Regions from separate parts of the Pseudomonas sp. R1-18 genome, predicted to be linked through region 3. Evidence: riboswitches for the same ligand, from Rfam matches in the RefSeq annotation. Region 3 holds a riboswitch; each other region holds the start of a gene.
The links. Region 3 has a riboswitch for cobalamin ahead of cobW (cobalamin biosynthesis protein CobW). Riboswitches for the same ligand answer to the same signal wherever they lie in the genome.
Positions count from the first base shown of each region.

Region 1 (4,813 bases), 250 kb from region 3:
GATCAGCTTGCGCGCCGGCTCCAGTTCGTCGTCATGCAGGATGGTGTTGATGGTGGTGAACACCCGCGCGTGGTAGCGGTGCGCAAATGTCACCAGCTCGGCGATGTCGCTGACTTCGTTACACGCGTTATGCCGCGCGCCGAAACTGGGCCCGCCGATATAGATGGCATCGGCGCCATGCAGAATGGCCTCGCGCGCGATGCTCACATCACGGGCAGGGCTGAGCAGTTCCAGGTGGTGCTTGGGTAACGACATGGCAAACGGAATCCGGCGACAGGCAAAGCGCGCATTGTAGTGGCAGAGCCCGCGCGGCGCACGCTTTGCAGACGGACAACCCGGATCGCGTTCAGCAGTCTTGCCGAACGCGCGCTCCAGAAAAGCCCGACACTGGCTTCAAAGCGGCCGCAAACGAAGAATCTTCGCGCCGTCGAACGGGTCGCTGAGCCAGCGGCCTTCCACGGCGAAGGTCGTGCGCAAGCGTTCGGGCGTCAGCACTTCGGTCGGCGCTCCCAGTGCCGCGAGCCTGCCGTTTTCCATGACCGCGACCCGGTCGCATTCGAGCGCCTGATTCAGGTCGTGCAGCGCAATGACCGTGGTGATCGGCAGCGCCCGGATAAGGCCCAGAATGGTCAGCTGATGATGGATATCGAGGTGGTTGGTCGGCTCGTCCAGCAGCAGGATCTGCGGCCGCTGCGCCAGCGCGCGTGCGATGTGCGCGCGTTGCCGTTCGCCGCCGGACAGGGTTTGCCATACCCGGTCACGCAAATGCAGCAGACCGACATCATCGAGCGCCTGATGCACGATCGCATCGTCGTCGGCGCTCCACGGTGCAAGCGCCGACAGCCACGGCGTGCGACCGAGTTCGACGGCATCCAGAACGCGGATGCTGTCGCTGGTTTCGGCCTGCTGTTCGACCACCGCGAGCACGCGAGCGACGTCACGTCGTTGCATGTCGGCCATCGTCCGGCCGTCCAGGTGAACCTCGCCGCAGGTCGGCGCCAGGATGCCGGACAGGAGGCGAAGCAAGGTGGATTTGCCCGAGCCGTTCGGGCCGACCACGCCCAGGGTTTCACCGGCGGCGATGCTCAGGCTGACGTCGCGCAACAGCGTCTGACCCTTCACGCTGTAGCACAGACCTGTACAACCGAGCGTGGGACTGGCGGCAGTCGCGGTGCCCGTCTCGGGGTGATCGACGCGCGGCAGGAAGGCATTCATCGCATGGTTCTCCCGCGTACCAGAATCAGGGCGAAGACCGGCGCGCCCACCAGCGCAGTGATCACGCCGATAGGCAGCGTCTGGCCCTTGATCAGCGTGCGAGAAATCACGTCAGCGGCGATCAGAAACAGCGCCCCGCATAGAGCGCTGAGCGGCACCAGCCGAGTATGCCGCACGCCGACCAGCATGCGCACCGCATGCGGGATCACCAACCCGACGAAGCCGATGGAACCAACGATCGACACCATCACCGCGGTGACCAGCGCCGCGCAGGCGATCAGTACGATCTGCACGCGGCGCACGGCGATGCCCAATGAGGCGGCCGAATCGCTGCCGAAGATAAAGGCATCCAGCGCCCGCCTATAGAACATGCACACCAGCAGCCCCAGCAAGACCGCCGGCACCGCTAGCCACACCGAGTGCCATCGCACGCCGCTGAGGTTGCCCAGCAGCCAGAACATGATCCCTCGCGCCTGCTCGGAGCTGGCCGACTTGGTGATCAGGAATGAGGTCAGCGCGTTGAATAGCTGTGAGCCGGCAATCCCGGCCAGGATGATGTGACCCGCTGCGGTTGAACCCCGGGACGAACGGGCGAGCAGGGCAACCAGCGAGAAGGCCGCCACCGCACCGACGAACGCGCCCGCCGACAGAGATATCGCACCGGCACCGAAACCGACCACCGCGACCAGCACCGCGCCGGTCGAAGCACCGGCGGAAATGCCCAGCAGGTAGGGGTCCGCCAACGGATTGCGCAGCAACGACTGCAGCACCACGCCGGAAATCGCCAGCCCCGCGCCGCACGCTGCGGCGACGATGGCGCGGGTCAGCCGGTAGTTCCAGATAATGCCTTCGTCGATAGGGTCCAGCACATAACCTGCGTCCCACAACTTATTGGCGAGCGTCTGAAGAATCACATGCACGCTGATGCTGGTTTCGCCGATGGCGGTACCCGCGAGCACGGCCGCCAGCAGGAGTGCGGCGACCCAGAGCGAATGGCCTAGCGCTACGGAGATCTTCATGGCGCCTTGCTGAACCGGTCGGCGGCGCTGGCGAGTTCCTCGATGCCGGTGAACAGCCGCAGGCTGGCCTGCATGCCGTCAGCGTCGATGATCACGATGCGGTCATTCTTCACCGCGTCCATGTTGCGAGTGACAGGGTCGGATTTGAGGAATTCAAGTTTCTTGCGATAGTCGTCGGCCGGGAAGCGGCGGCGATCCATGCGGGCAATCACGATAATGTTCGGGTTGGCTTTGGCGATGGTTTCCCAGCCTACGGTCGGCCATTCTTCGTCGGATTGCACGATGTTGCGCATGCCCAGGCTTTGCAGCATGAAATCCGGAATGCCCTTGCGGCCGGCGACATAAGGGTCGATGTCCAGATCGGCGCTGGAGAACCAGAAAACAGCGGACACGTTCTTGTCGTGGTTGCGCTGCACGTTGGCGAGGGCGGTCTTCAGGCGCTCTTGAAGTTGCGCGATCAGTTGCTGGCCGCGATCCTGCACGTCGAAGATCTGCGCCAGCTGCTCGATGCTCTTGTAGATCGATTCGATGCGGAACGGCTCAAGACGCGTGCCGTCGGCGCCGACCAGATTGTCCTTGCCTTCGCAGTCCGACGGCATGAGGTAGGTCGGAATCTTCAGTTCATGAAACTGCTCACGGGTGCCGACCACGCCTTGCTTGCCCACCATCCATTCCAGTTGAACGGCGACCAGCCCCGGCCGCTTGCCGATCACCGACTCGAAGCTGGGTTCGTTGTCCGCCAGGCGCTCGATGGTGTCGTTCTGCGCCTTGAACTGCGGCAGTACGTCGTTGAACCACAGCGACGTACCGACAAGTCGGTCGCCCAGGCCAAGTTCGTAGAGCATTTCGGTACCGGCCTGGCCGATAGTCACCGCCCGCGCAGGTGCCTGAGCAAACGTCAGCTGCATGCCACAGTTTTCCACCGTCAGCGGATACCGGGTGGGGGCGGCAACGCAGAGCGTAGAAAGGCCGAGGGCGGTGATCAATGTGGCGAGGCGCGGCAATGACATGAAATGCGATCTCCTTTCGTACGTGTGCAAGGCGCAAGGTACTTGCAGGAAACACATCCCGGGCCGCTGCCGACAAGGCAGGGCAGAAAAGAGCGCAGCGAATGCGCGCGGATGTCCTTCCCGGACACCCCGCCGGTTAGTGTTTGCAGCAGGTCGGCAGGTCTCCTGACTGGCATGTCATGGCCATGTTCCGGCCTTCCCGGGGAGAACCCAGTGGCCAAGCAGATGCTCGAAACAAGACTCGATGCCTACAGTTGCGGGGGCAGTTCCGGTTACGGCCCGTTGGACGGAGCCGCGCGAATTCCCTGTTAGTTCCTTTCGGAAACCGACGGGGCGGCATGTTATATGATAACGAAATCAGATGCTAATGCTTTTGCCGGTGGGAAAGCGCTCGCCATTGCAAAGCGCGGCACACCCCAGTGGCTGCCGCCTGCCTTGCAAACTCACGACCGAATAGCCGATAAAACTTCGGCGTGGTAGAGCGGGGGGATGGAAAGTGCGGCGGGCCTGGCGCGGTGCGGGCCCGCCGTGACATCAGCTGACCTTGAAGCGACGTACCAGCGTGATCAGCCGTGCGTTGGATTCCGACAGCGCCGCGGTGCTCTTCTCGTTACTGGAGCCACCTTCGACCAGCTCCTCAACGATGTGGCGGACGGCGATGATATTGCGGCTGATCTCTTCGGACACGGCGCTCTGCTCTTCGGCGGCCGTCGCGATCTGGGTGCTCAGGTCGTTGATGCGCAGTACCGAGTTGGTCATGTTGTCGAGGCCCGAGTTGACCGCATTCGTCTTGCCGGCCGTGGCCTGACAGCTCTGGCGCGTTTTCTCCATGGCCGCGACGGCGGCGCTGACGCCTTGCTGCAGGCTGGATAGCATCTCGTTGATTTCCGAGGTGCTGGTCTGGGTGCGCGCGGCAAGGGCCCGTACCTCGTCCGCGACCACCGCAAAGCCTCGGCCCTGTTCGCCGGCGCGTGCCGCTTCAATGGCCGCGTTCAACGCCAGCAGGTTGGTCTGCCCGGCAATTTCACCGATTACCGCCAGTACCGCGTTGATACGTTTGGCGTCTTCCTGCATCGACTGCACTTTGCTGGTTGCCGAATCGACTTCGCTGATCAGCGCCGTGACGCTGTCCGAGGCCTCGATGACCACGGTTTTCGACACCTGAGCGTCCTGATTGGCGGACTGGGTGAAGTCTGCAGTCTGCGCCGCACTGCGGGCCACTTCTTCGGCCGTGGAAGACATCTGGGTGATGGCGGTTACGGCCTGATCCGTTTCGCTGGCATGGCGGACCAGAATGGTGTTGGTCGCGCTGGCCTGATGACGAAGCTGATCGATACCGCTGGCAATGTCGCTGGTGGAAGTACTGACTTCGACCATCATGCGTTGCAGGTAAGCGATGAAGCGGTTCACCGATTCGCCCACCTGGTCGACTTCGTCCTGGCCTTTGACGGCGATGCGGCGAGTCAGATCGGCATCGCCGGCCGACAGCGAGTCGATGTTGGATTTGAGTACGCCAAGGCGTTTCATCAGCGCCCGGAGCGCAACCATCATCAGCACCAGCAGCACCAG
Region 1 covers NZ_CP071658.1:2,913,591-2,918,403, reverse strand. Annotated here, with positions in the region: gene J3P77_RS13425 (peptidase U32 family protein) at 1-255, opposite strand, end outside; gene J3P77_RS13420 (ABC transporter ATP-binding protein) at 394-1,215, opposite strand; gene J3P77_RS13415 (FecCD family ABC transporter permease) at 1,212-2,234, opposite strand; gene J3P77_RS13410 (ABC transporter substrate-binding protein) at 2,231-3,244, opposite strand; cobalamin riboswitch at 3,383-3,589, opposite strand; partial or broken gene J3P77_RS13405 (methyl-accepting chemotaxis protein) at 3,779-4,303, opposite strand; partial or broken gene J3P77_RS13400 (cache domain-containing protein) at 4,688-4,813, opposite strand, start outside.
Region 1: linked by a shared signal. The riboswitch ahead of J3P77_RS13410 (ABC transporter substrate-binding protein) and the one ahead of cobW (cobalamin biosynthesis protein CobW) in region 3 are both predicted to bind cobalamin.

Region 2 (4,813 bases), 1.3 Mb from region 3:
AAGCACAGCTCAGCCCCCATCGCCCGCAGCAGGTCCAGGCTGGCGCCGTAAGTAAAGGCAAAGGCTTCGTCATGGGCAATGGCAATTCGTACACCGGCCAGCAAAGGCGCGATGGCCAGTGGGTCGGGCGCGGTAAAGGTCACGGCGGGTGGCAATGCTACCTGGCAGGTGCTGGCCAGAGCTTCGGCGGCCGCATCCAGACGCAGATCCAGATCGTTCAGCTCGCTGGCCTGGACCAGCCCGAGGTGCCGGCTCGGCAGTTCGATGCCGGTTTCACGCGACAGCGCGCCATACCAGCGCAGGCCTTCGGTGAGGCTGCCTTCGAGCAGTTGCGCATGGCGCACGGTGCCTACGCGATTGGCCAGCACTCCGGCAAATGGCAGGTCCGGCTGATAGCGCGCAAGCCCGAGCGCCAGCGCGCCAAAGGTCTGAGCCATGGCGGTGCCATCGATCACGCCCAGCACCGGCACGCCAAAATGGCGCGCCAGATCGGCGCTGGAGGGCGTGCCATCGAACAGCCCCATCACGCCTTCGATCAGGATCAGATCGGCTTCGCCGGCCGCTTCCCACAAAAGGCGACGGCTTTCATCGGCGCCGACCATCCACAGGTCCAGCTGATAGACCGGCGCGCCACTGGCCCGTTCGAGAATCATCGGGTCGAGAAAGTCCGGTCCGCACTTGAAGACCCGGACCTTGCGCCCCTGATTGCGGTGCAACCGGGCCAGTGCCGCGGTGACGGTGGTCTTGCCCTGCCCCGAGGCAGGCGCGGCGATCAATACGGCCGGGCACTCACGTGGCGCCCTCATGAAAAGTCACTCACAGCTCGATGCCCTTCTGCGCACGGATGCCCGCCTGGAAAGCGTGCTTGACCACGCCGATCTCGGAAACGGTGTCGGCAAGGTCGATCAATTCAGGCTTCGCGCCACGACCGGTCACCACCACATGCTGCATCGGCGGCCGAGCCTGCAAATCCGCCAGCACCTGATCCAGATCGAGATAGCCATGCTTGAGGGCGATGTTCAGCTCGTCGAGAATCACCAGGCCGATGGAAGGATCGCGCAGCATTTCGCGGGACACTTCCCAGGCGGCTTCGGCGGCGGCGATGTCGCGCTGACGGTCCTGGGTTTCCCAGGTGAAGCCTTCGCCCATCACGTGGTAACGCACCTGCTCGGGGAAGCGGCGGAAGAACAGTTCTTCGCCGGTGCTGTTGCGACCCTTGATGAACTGCACCACGCCGCACTGCATGTCGTGGCCCATGGCCCGCGCCAGCATGCCGAACGCCGAGCTGCTCTTGCCCTTGCCGTTGCCGGTCAGCACCAGCAGCAGGCCGCATTCGTTAGGCGAGTTGGCGATACGCTCGTCCATCACGGCTTTTTTGCGCAGCATGCGTGCCAGATGGCGTTCGTCACGTTCGGGGGATTCGTTCATCTAAGCTCTCCGCTGGAAGGCACGCGACAGCAGACGGAAGGACAGCACTGGACAGCACGGCGAACGCCCTGCGCAGAGCATCACCCTCCGTGATGCCATTGAGTGAATCAGGCCGGTCTCCGGGCTCATGAGCGGTTTCCCCGGCGGCGCGCCTTCCCGTGCGGAGCACAGTGGCGTGTTGCGCAGCCTTGACTCATCTACCGTTGCGGGGGCAGCGCCGGGATCGAATCTGTCGATGCTTACCGGCTTCCCTGTTTCACTCCGCCAATCGGCGATTGCGGAGCACCTGAAACAAGCCGCGAAGGGTAGAGGGTTGGGGGGTGAGCGTCAATCAACATGGGCGCCGGGCGCCGCAGATCGCGGAACCTCAGGCGCCAGGCTGGCTCTATCGGTGTGACCGGCATCGCAGTTACCAGCCTCAGGGTGACCGGCCCATGCTTTTCTGGAGATTGCCATGTTCATATTCAGACCTCATTTTGCGGTATTGCTGCTGGTCGCCGGCGGCCTCGCGGCCTGCGGAGAGTCCTCGACCCTTCAGGTTTCGGATGGTACCGGGCCTGCCCCCAAGCTACCGGCACCCAACAAGACGCTGATTCCGACGGTCAACATCGCGCCAGCGGTGGGCTGGGAAAAAGGCGCCGGGCCCGTGGCCGCGCCGGGCACCCGGGTCGCGGCTTTCGCTGAAGGGCTCGACCACCCGCGCTGGCTATACGTACTGCCCAACGGGGACGTGCTGGTGGCCGAAACCAACGCGCCCGCCAAGCCGGACGATGAAAAAGGCATTCGCGGCTGGGTAATGAAGAAAGTCATGGGCCGTGCCGGCGCCGGCGTACCGAGCGCCAACCGGATCACGCTGCTGCGCGACACCAACCATGACGGCGTGGCGGAGACCCGCACCGTGTTTCTGGAGAATCTCAACTCGCCATTCGGCATGACACTGGTGGGCAACAAGCTGTACGTCGCCGACACCGATCGCCTGATCAGCTTTCCGTATGAGCCCGGCCAGACATCTATCAACGCGCAGCCCACCAAGGTGGTCGACCTGCCCGGTGGCACGCTCAATCATCACTGGACCAAGAACGTCATCGCCAGCAAGGACGGCAGCAAGCTGTACGTCACCGTCGGCTCCAATAGCAACGTCGGCGAGAACGGCATGGACCAGGAGGAAGGTCGCGCGGCTATCTGGGAAGTCGACGCAGCCACCGGCAGCCACCGCATCTTCGCTTCCGGCCTGCGCAACCCCAACGGCATGGACTGGGAACCGGTCAGCGGCAAGCTATGGACTGCGGTCAACGAGCGCGACGAGATCGGCAGCGACCTGGTGCCGGATTACGTGACCTCAGTGCAGGATGGCGGTTTCTACGGCTGGCCTTACAGCTATTACGGCCAGCATGTGGACGAGCGCGTCAAACCGCAGAAACCCGATCTGGTCGCCAAGGCTATCGTGCCCGATTACGCAGTCGGCCCACACACCGCGTCGCTGGGCCTGGTGTTTGCCGACGGCAAGACCCTGGCCGGGCCGTTCAACGAAGGGCTGTTCATCGGCCAGCACGGCTCCTGGAACCGCAAACCGCATAGCGGTTACAAAGTGGTTTTCATCCCGTTCAACGCCGGCAAACCCCACGGCGCGCCGGTGGACGTACTGACCGGATTCCTGAATGACGACGAAGAAGCGATGGGCCGCCCGGTGGGCGTGGTCAACGACCAGCGCGGCGGCCTGCTGGTGGCTGATGACGTGGGCAACAAGATCTGGCGCGTGACTTCGGCGAAGTAGGCTCGGGGCGCAGCTCATGTACGCTTTTTGTGGGAGCGACCTTGGTCGCTCCCACAAGAACCGCAGCGCTGCACGAACTGTAGGAGCTGGCTTGCCTGCGATCTGCCGGGAACCGGCAGCAAGAGGGTTCATGCGGTATAAACAGGGTCGCCAGGATTACTGCCGCTACGCGCCAGATCGTCGGATTGCCGCCCAGAGCAAGCGGATCGCCGCCCGGTCACTCCCACGCCCTGCGGGCAGAATCAAAAGCGGATTCGCGGGCACCAGGAGTTTCTGCCCAAGGGCGGTTTAGGGCTACCGCCCGAACATAGAATCTCCCACAGATCGTTGGCGGCGCCTGCTCATCAGAGAATGGTGGCCACTGTTGTCAGTGCGCGTTCTGCGCCAGGTCGGACGCCTGGATCACGCGCTTGGCGTTGAGGTAGGCCTTTTGCCAATACGGCTTGTTGAGGCTGTCGAGTTTCACGGTGCCGCCTGTAGCCGGAGCGTGGACAAAGCGGCCTTCACCCACATAAATCCCGGCATGGGACACCTGCGAACCACCCGATGTGGCAAAGAACACCAGGTCGCCGGATTGCAGTTGGTCCAGCGCGACGTCCGGCGCCCTGATCACGATCATGTCGCGCGTTGAGCGTGGCAGGCTGATGCCCGCCGCGTCACGATAGACATAACCGATCAGACCACTGCAATCAAAACCGGAATCGGGGGTATTGCCGCCCCAGCGATAAGGCGTGCCGACCAGCCCGAGCGCGCGAAACAGCACGTCTTCCGCGGCCTGGGAAAGAACTTGAGGGGGAGCGGTGACCACCGGGCGGTAAACCACCTCAGGTCTGGAAGGGGGCGCACTGCTGCAAGCGCTGAGCAACACGGCCAGAACAACCACTGTCAGGCGTAACGTAATCGACATAACCCACAACGTCCTGATCCGGATGCGGCTTACGCTGCCGAAAAGCTTTAAAACGCAGACAGGCCCGAGGCCTGTCTGCGCGTTGCATTATTTACGGCGTTTGACTGCGGTCTTGACTTTAGTCGAGGTCATCGCGGTCGTCTGTACCGCTGGCCGGGTTTTCACACCGGCATCGGGGGCCATGGCCAGCGCTCGCTTGGCTTCGATGAAGGTCTTGCTCCAGTACGCATCATCGAGGCTGTCGATGCGCACGCCACCGCTGCGGCGGCTGCTGGAGTGGATGAACTGGTCATCGCCCAGGTAGATCGCTGCGTGACTGACACGACCACGGCCACGCGTGCTGAAGAACAGCAGATCGCCAGGCTTGAGGTTGTTACGCGCGACCAGCGGAGCGTCCACGTTGATCATGTCGCGTGTCGAACGCGGCAGGGTCATGCCCGCTTCTTCGCGGAACAGATAACCGATGAAGCCGCTGCAATCGAAACCCGAAGTGGTAGAGCTTCCGCCGAAACGGTAGCGAGTGCCGATCAGCGACTTGCCACGTTCCAGAATGCTGTCGGCCAGCACCGGCAGCTGGTAAGGCTTGTTGTCAGCAAAACGGGCAAGCTCGTCCTGCGTGGCCAGTTCGTCCTGCAGGTCCGCGACATCGGCGCGGGCGGCGGGAGACTGAACGTTATTCGATGTCTGGTAATGCGCTTTTTGCG
Region 2 covers NZ_CP071658.1:1,322,906-1,327,718, reverse strand. Annotated here, with positions in the region: gene J3P77_RS06135 (cobyrinate a,c-diamide synthase) at 1-806, opposite strand, end outside; gene cobO (cob(I)yrinic acid a,c-diamide adenosyltransferase) at 817-1,428, opposite strand; cobalamin riboswitch at 1,522-1,733, opposite strand; gene J3P77_RS06125 (PQQ-dependent sugar dehydrogenase) at 1,883-3,202, shown strand; gene J3P77_RS06120 (C40 family peptidase) at 3,570-4,109, opposite strand; gene J3P77_RS06115 (C40 family peptidase) at 4,197-4,813, opposite strand, start outside.
Region 2: linked by a shared signal. The riboswitch ahead of cobO (cob(I)yrinic acid a,c-diamide adenosyltransferase) and the one ahead of cobW (cobalamin biosynthesis protein CobW) in region 3 are both predicted to bind cobalamin.

Region 3 (4,813 bases):
TTGACGAGCGCCAGAGCCTTCGGGAAGCGCAAAGCCTTTCCTGACAAAATTACTGGGACTTTGTGTGAGGCATCGGTTTGGCGTAAACTGCCGGCACGTCTGCGAGGAACTTTCATGACCGCTATCACTATTACCGATGCCGCCCACGATTATCTGGCCGATCTGCTGGAAAAGCAGAACACCCCCGGTATCGGCATCCGCGTGTTTATCACTCAGCCCGGCACTCAGTATGCAGAGACCTGCATTGCTTACTGCAAGCCGGGCGAAGAAAAGCCTGAAGACAAGGCCATCGGCCTGAAGAGCTTCACCGCCTGGATCGACGGCTTCAGCGAAGCGTTTCTGGACGATGCGGTAGTCGATTACGCCACCGATCGCATGGGCGGACAGCTGACCATCAAGGCACCGAACGCCAAAGTGCCGATGGTCAACGCCGACAGCCCGATCAACGAGCGTATCAACTATTACCTGCAAACCGAGATCAACCCGGGTCTGGCGAGTCATGGCGGCCAGGTCACACTGATCGACGTGGTGGAAGAGGGTGAGCAGAACATCGCCGTGCTGCAATTTGGCGGCGGCTGCCAGGGCTGCGGCCAGGCCGACGTCACGCTCAAGGAAGGCATCGAACGCACGCTGCTGGAGCGCATTCCGGAACTGGCTGGCGTTCGCGACGTGACCGACCACACCCAGAAAGAAAACGCTTACTACTGACGCATCAGGCTTGTAGGAGCGCGCTTGCCCGCGACGGCGGTGTTCCGGTCGCAGAATTATCTCTGCGGCTACGGTTGTCGCGGGCAAGCGCGCTCCTACGGGTAGTCCTACGGTCTGTACAGATGCGCATGCCCGGCCCGGTACAGCGATGATTCCCCAAACGGGTCGTCGCCCAATACCCGTCCCACCAGAATCAATGCGGTGCGCCTGAATCCCTTGGCCCGCACCTTCTCGGCGATATCCGCCAGCGTGCCCTGCACCCAGTCCTGATCCGGCCAACTGGCACGATGCACCACGGCGATCGGACAGTCCGCCCCATAGTGCGGCTGCAGCTCGGCGACGATCTTCTCCAAGTTATTGACCCCAAGGTGAATCGCCATGGTTGCCCGGTGGCTGGCGAGGCTTGCCAGCTCTTCACCGGGAGGCATCGTCGTCTTGTCGGCATAGCGGGTCAGGATCACGCTCTGGGAAATGTCCGGCAGAGTCAGCTCGGTCCCCAGCAGCGCCGCGCAGGCTGCGGTCGCAGTCACCCCAGGGATTATCTCGAACGGAATATCCAGCTCACGCAAACACCGAATCTGTTCACCGATGGCACCGTAGAGGCTGGGGTCGCCGGAATGTACCCGCGCCACATCACGGTCCTGTTCATGAGCGGATTTCATCAGGGCGATGATCTGTTCCAGATGCAGCTCCGCGCTGTTCACCACCTGCAAAGCCTGGTGTCCGTCAAGAACCGCAAGCGGCACCAGCGAACCGGCGTAGATGATGATTGGACAGCTGCGAATCAGCCGCTGCCCCTTGACGGTGATCAGCTCCGGATCACCGGGACCTGCGCCAATGAAAAAGACGGTCAATTAACTCTCCATTCAGGTTGGGGTACTCGTCGCCGGCCATTATCAGCCTTCGACAACGGCACCTGCCAGAGCAAACGTGGCGTGCGCCGACTGGCGTCTCGTGATCAGCAGACGCGCCGGAGCTCGGGCCAGTTGGCTGGCGGCTGCCAATGCCGCGCTCTCCGCGACTCCATGACAGCCGGTTCGGGCATAGGCGAGCGCGGAACGATGCGTCAGCTGTGCCTCGTAAGGGAGCAGGGTGATCGCACTCAGCAGAATCAACGGAACCTGCAACTGCTTAGCCAGAGCCAGCAGCCCCGGCTCTTCGCCTTTCAGATCGATGGAAGCCACGGCCCTGATCGCACCCGTCTCCAGGCCGAGCTCGTGCAAACCGGACTCTACAAGCTCCAGCAACTGCAGGGCTGCGCAGCCGCTGCGGCAGCCGATGCCGACGACCAGTAAAGGATCGGGCGCTGGAGGTTGCAGATCAGTACTGATAGATAGCCGCCTGGTGCCGGTTGAAACGTCCAGCCGTGCCAAGTCGGTTGTACCGGGCGCGGCGGCGCGAATGAATGCGTGACGACTGGTCGCGCCGCCACGCTACAGCGAGACAGGAGACCACGCTCGGGCGCAAAGCGTCAATCTGAACGATTGACCTGACTTCGGCCACTGCGTAGCCTTGCGCCTTGAGGTTCTCTGTTCAGGTTTGGGCAGAGCTAAGACGGGAATGCGGTCAATGCCGCAGCTGCCCCCGCAACTGTAAACGGTCAGGATCGTCGCACAGCCACTGCTCAAGCGGGAAGGCGCGACGTCTGTGCGCCAGCCGGGTTCGAGCCCGGCGGCGTGCCGCCGTGAGCCAGGAGACCTGCCTCGAACCGGGCCATTGCCCGCGAATTCTCACGACAACCGGGCGGGGTGATCCGGTGGCGATTCGAACCGCGCGCCGCGCGTACGGTTCTCGTCCCGTTTGCCCGCCGTCTCGCCAAAGGGCACCTGATGAAAACACTGGCCAAGCTCCCCGTCACCATCGTCACCGGCTTTCTGGGCTCGGGCAAGACCACCTTGCTGCGGCACATGCTGGACAACGCCGAAGGACGACGTATCGCAGTGATCGTCAACGAATTCGGCGAACTGGGTATCGACGGCGAAATCCTCAAGCAATGCACCATCGGTTGCACCGAAGAAGAGGCCAGTGGCCGGGTCTACGAGCTGGCCAACGGCTGCCTGTGCTGCACCGTTCAGGAAGAGTTCTTCCCGGTGATGCGCGAACTGGTTGCACGGCGTGGCGATCTCGATCACATCCTGATCGAAACCTCCGGGCTGGCGCTGCCCAAGCCGCTGGTTCAAGCGTTCCAGTGGCCGGAGATCCGCAATGCCTGCACGGTTGACGCGGTGATCACCGTAGTCGATAGCCCGGCGGTGCTGGCCGGTACGTTCGCGGCCTTTCCCGAGCAGGTCGACGCGCAGCGCAAGCTGGACCCCAACCTCGATCATGAATCACCGCTGCACGAATTGTTCGCCGATCAGCTGGCCAGCGCCGATCTGGTCATTCTCAACAAGGCCGATCAGCTGGACGCCGCAGGGCTAGCCGCCGTTCGTGCCGAGGTCAGCGAGGAACTGCCGCCGGCGGTCAAGGTCGTCGAAGCCAGCAATGGTCGCTTGCCGCTGAGCGTGCTGTTGGGCCTGGGCGCCGAGTCCGAAGTGCACATTGATGGTCGCAAGACGCACCATGACCATCACGACGACGGCGACCACGATGACCATGATCACGATGCCTTCGATTCGATTTCCATCACGCTACCCGAAGGCGAAGAGCGGCTGTTGCTCGACGCGCTGACGCAGCTGGTCGTGCAGCACGGCATCCTGCGGGTCAAGGGTTTCGCGGCCATTCCCGGCAAGCCGATGCGCCTGCTGATTCAAGGCGTGGGCACCCGTTTCGACAAGCACTTCGACCGTGCCTGGAGCGCCGGTGAACCTCGCGTCACGCGTCTGGTGCTGATCGGCCAGGAGCTGGACGCGGTGGCACTGGAAGCGCAACTCAACGCTGCGCTCGCCGGCTGACCGACCCATGCATTTGCTGAGAACCCAGCCCGGTGGCTTTGTGCCGGACGACAGCATCGCCGATCTCGGGCAGACGCCCGCCGAGCTGGTGATTCTTTGCAGCGGCGATTCGAGCCTGGCGCTGCTGGCCGAAGCGGCGCAGCAGTTGCCCGACAACTACCCGAGCCTGCGTCTGGCCAATCCGATGCAGGTGCAGAACCATGCGTCGGTGGACCTCTACGTCGATGAGGTGCTGCGCCACGCCAGGGTCATCCTGATTTCGCTGCATGGCGGCATCGGTTACTGGCGCTACGGCGTGGAGCGGCTGATGGAGCTGGCGGCGCGCGGCGTGCAGGTCATTCTGGTGCCGGGCGACGACCGTCCGGACCCTGAACTCAGCGATCTGAGCACCGTACCCGCCGAGGCGCGCGACCGACTCTGGCAATTTTTGCGTCAGGGCGGGCTGCACAACGCGCTGGATCTGTATCGCTGCATCGCCAGTCAGTGGCTGGGTCGCGACTACCGCTGGGGCGAGCCGCAAACGCTGCCGCGCACCGCCGTTTACCACCCGCGCACAGCCAGCGAAACACTGGCGCGCTGGCGGGCCGAATGGCTGGCGGATCAGCCGGTGGTGGCGCTGCTGTTTTACCGCTCGCACCTGCAGGCGGCGAATACCGCCTTCATCGACGAGTTCTGTACCCGGCTGCAGGCTCGGGGCCTCAATCCATTGCCGGTGGCGGTCGCCAGTCTCAAGGAAACGGGTTGTCTGGAATTGCTGCAGGACTGGCTCGACGAGACTGGCGCCCAGTTGATCCTGAACACCACAGGCTTTGCCCAGTCCAGCCCGGAAGCACCGCATCTGCGGCCCTTCCGACGTAACGTGCCGGTGATTCAGGCGATCTGTGCCCAGGACAACCAGCCGGCGTGGCAGGCCAGCGAGCAGGGGCTCGGCGCCCGGGATCTGGCAATGCATATCGCCTTGCCCGAACTGGACGGCCGGATCATCAGCCGCCCGATCAGCTTCAAGGATCTGGCGTGGCGCAGCGAGCGCAGTCAGTCCGATGTGGTCTGCTATCGAGCGCACCCTGAGCGCATGGACTTTATCGCCGAACTGGCGCGCCGCTGGATCGAACTGGCGCGGCTGCCCAACGCCGAAAAACGTGTAGCGCTGATTCTTGCCAATTACCCGACCCGCGACGGTCGCATCGGCAACGGCGTGGGCCTCGACACCC
Region 3 covers NZ_CP071658.1:2,661,364-2,666,176, reverse strand. Annotated here, with positions in the region: gene J3P77_RS12335 (acyltransferase family protein) at 1-44, shown strand, start outside; gene nfuA (Fe-S biogenesis protein NfuA) at 115-708, shown strand; gene cobM (precorrin-4 C(11)-methyltransferase) at 816-1,562, opposite strand; gene J3P77_RS12320 (cobalamin biosynthesis protein) at 1,605-2,027, opposite strand; cobalamin riboswitch at 2,214-2,428, shown strand; gene cobW (cobalamin biosynthesis protein CobW) at 2,538-3,602, shown strand; gene cobN (cobaltochelatase subunit CobN) at 3,610-4,813, shown strand, end outside.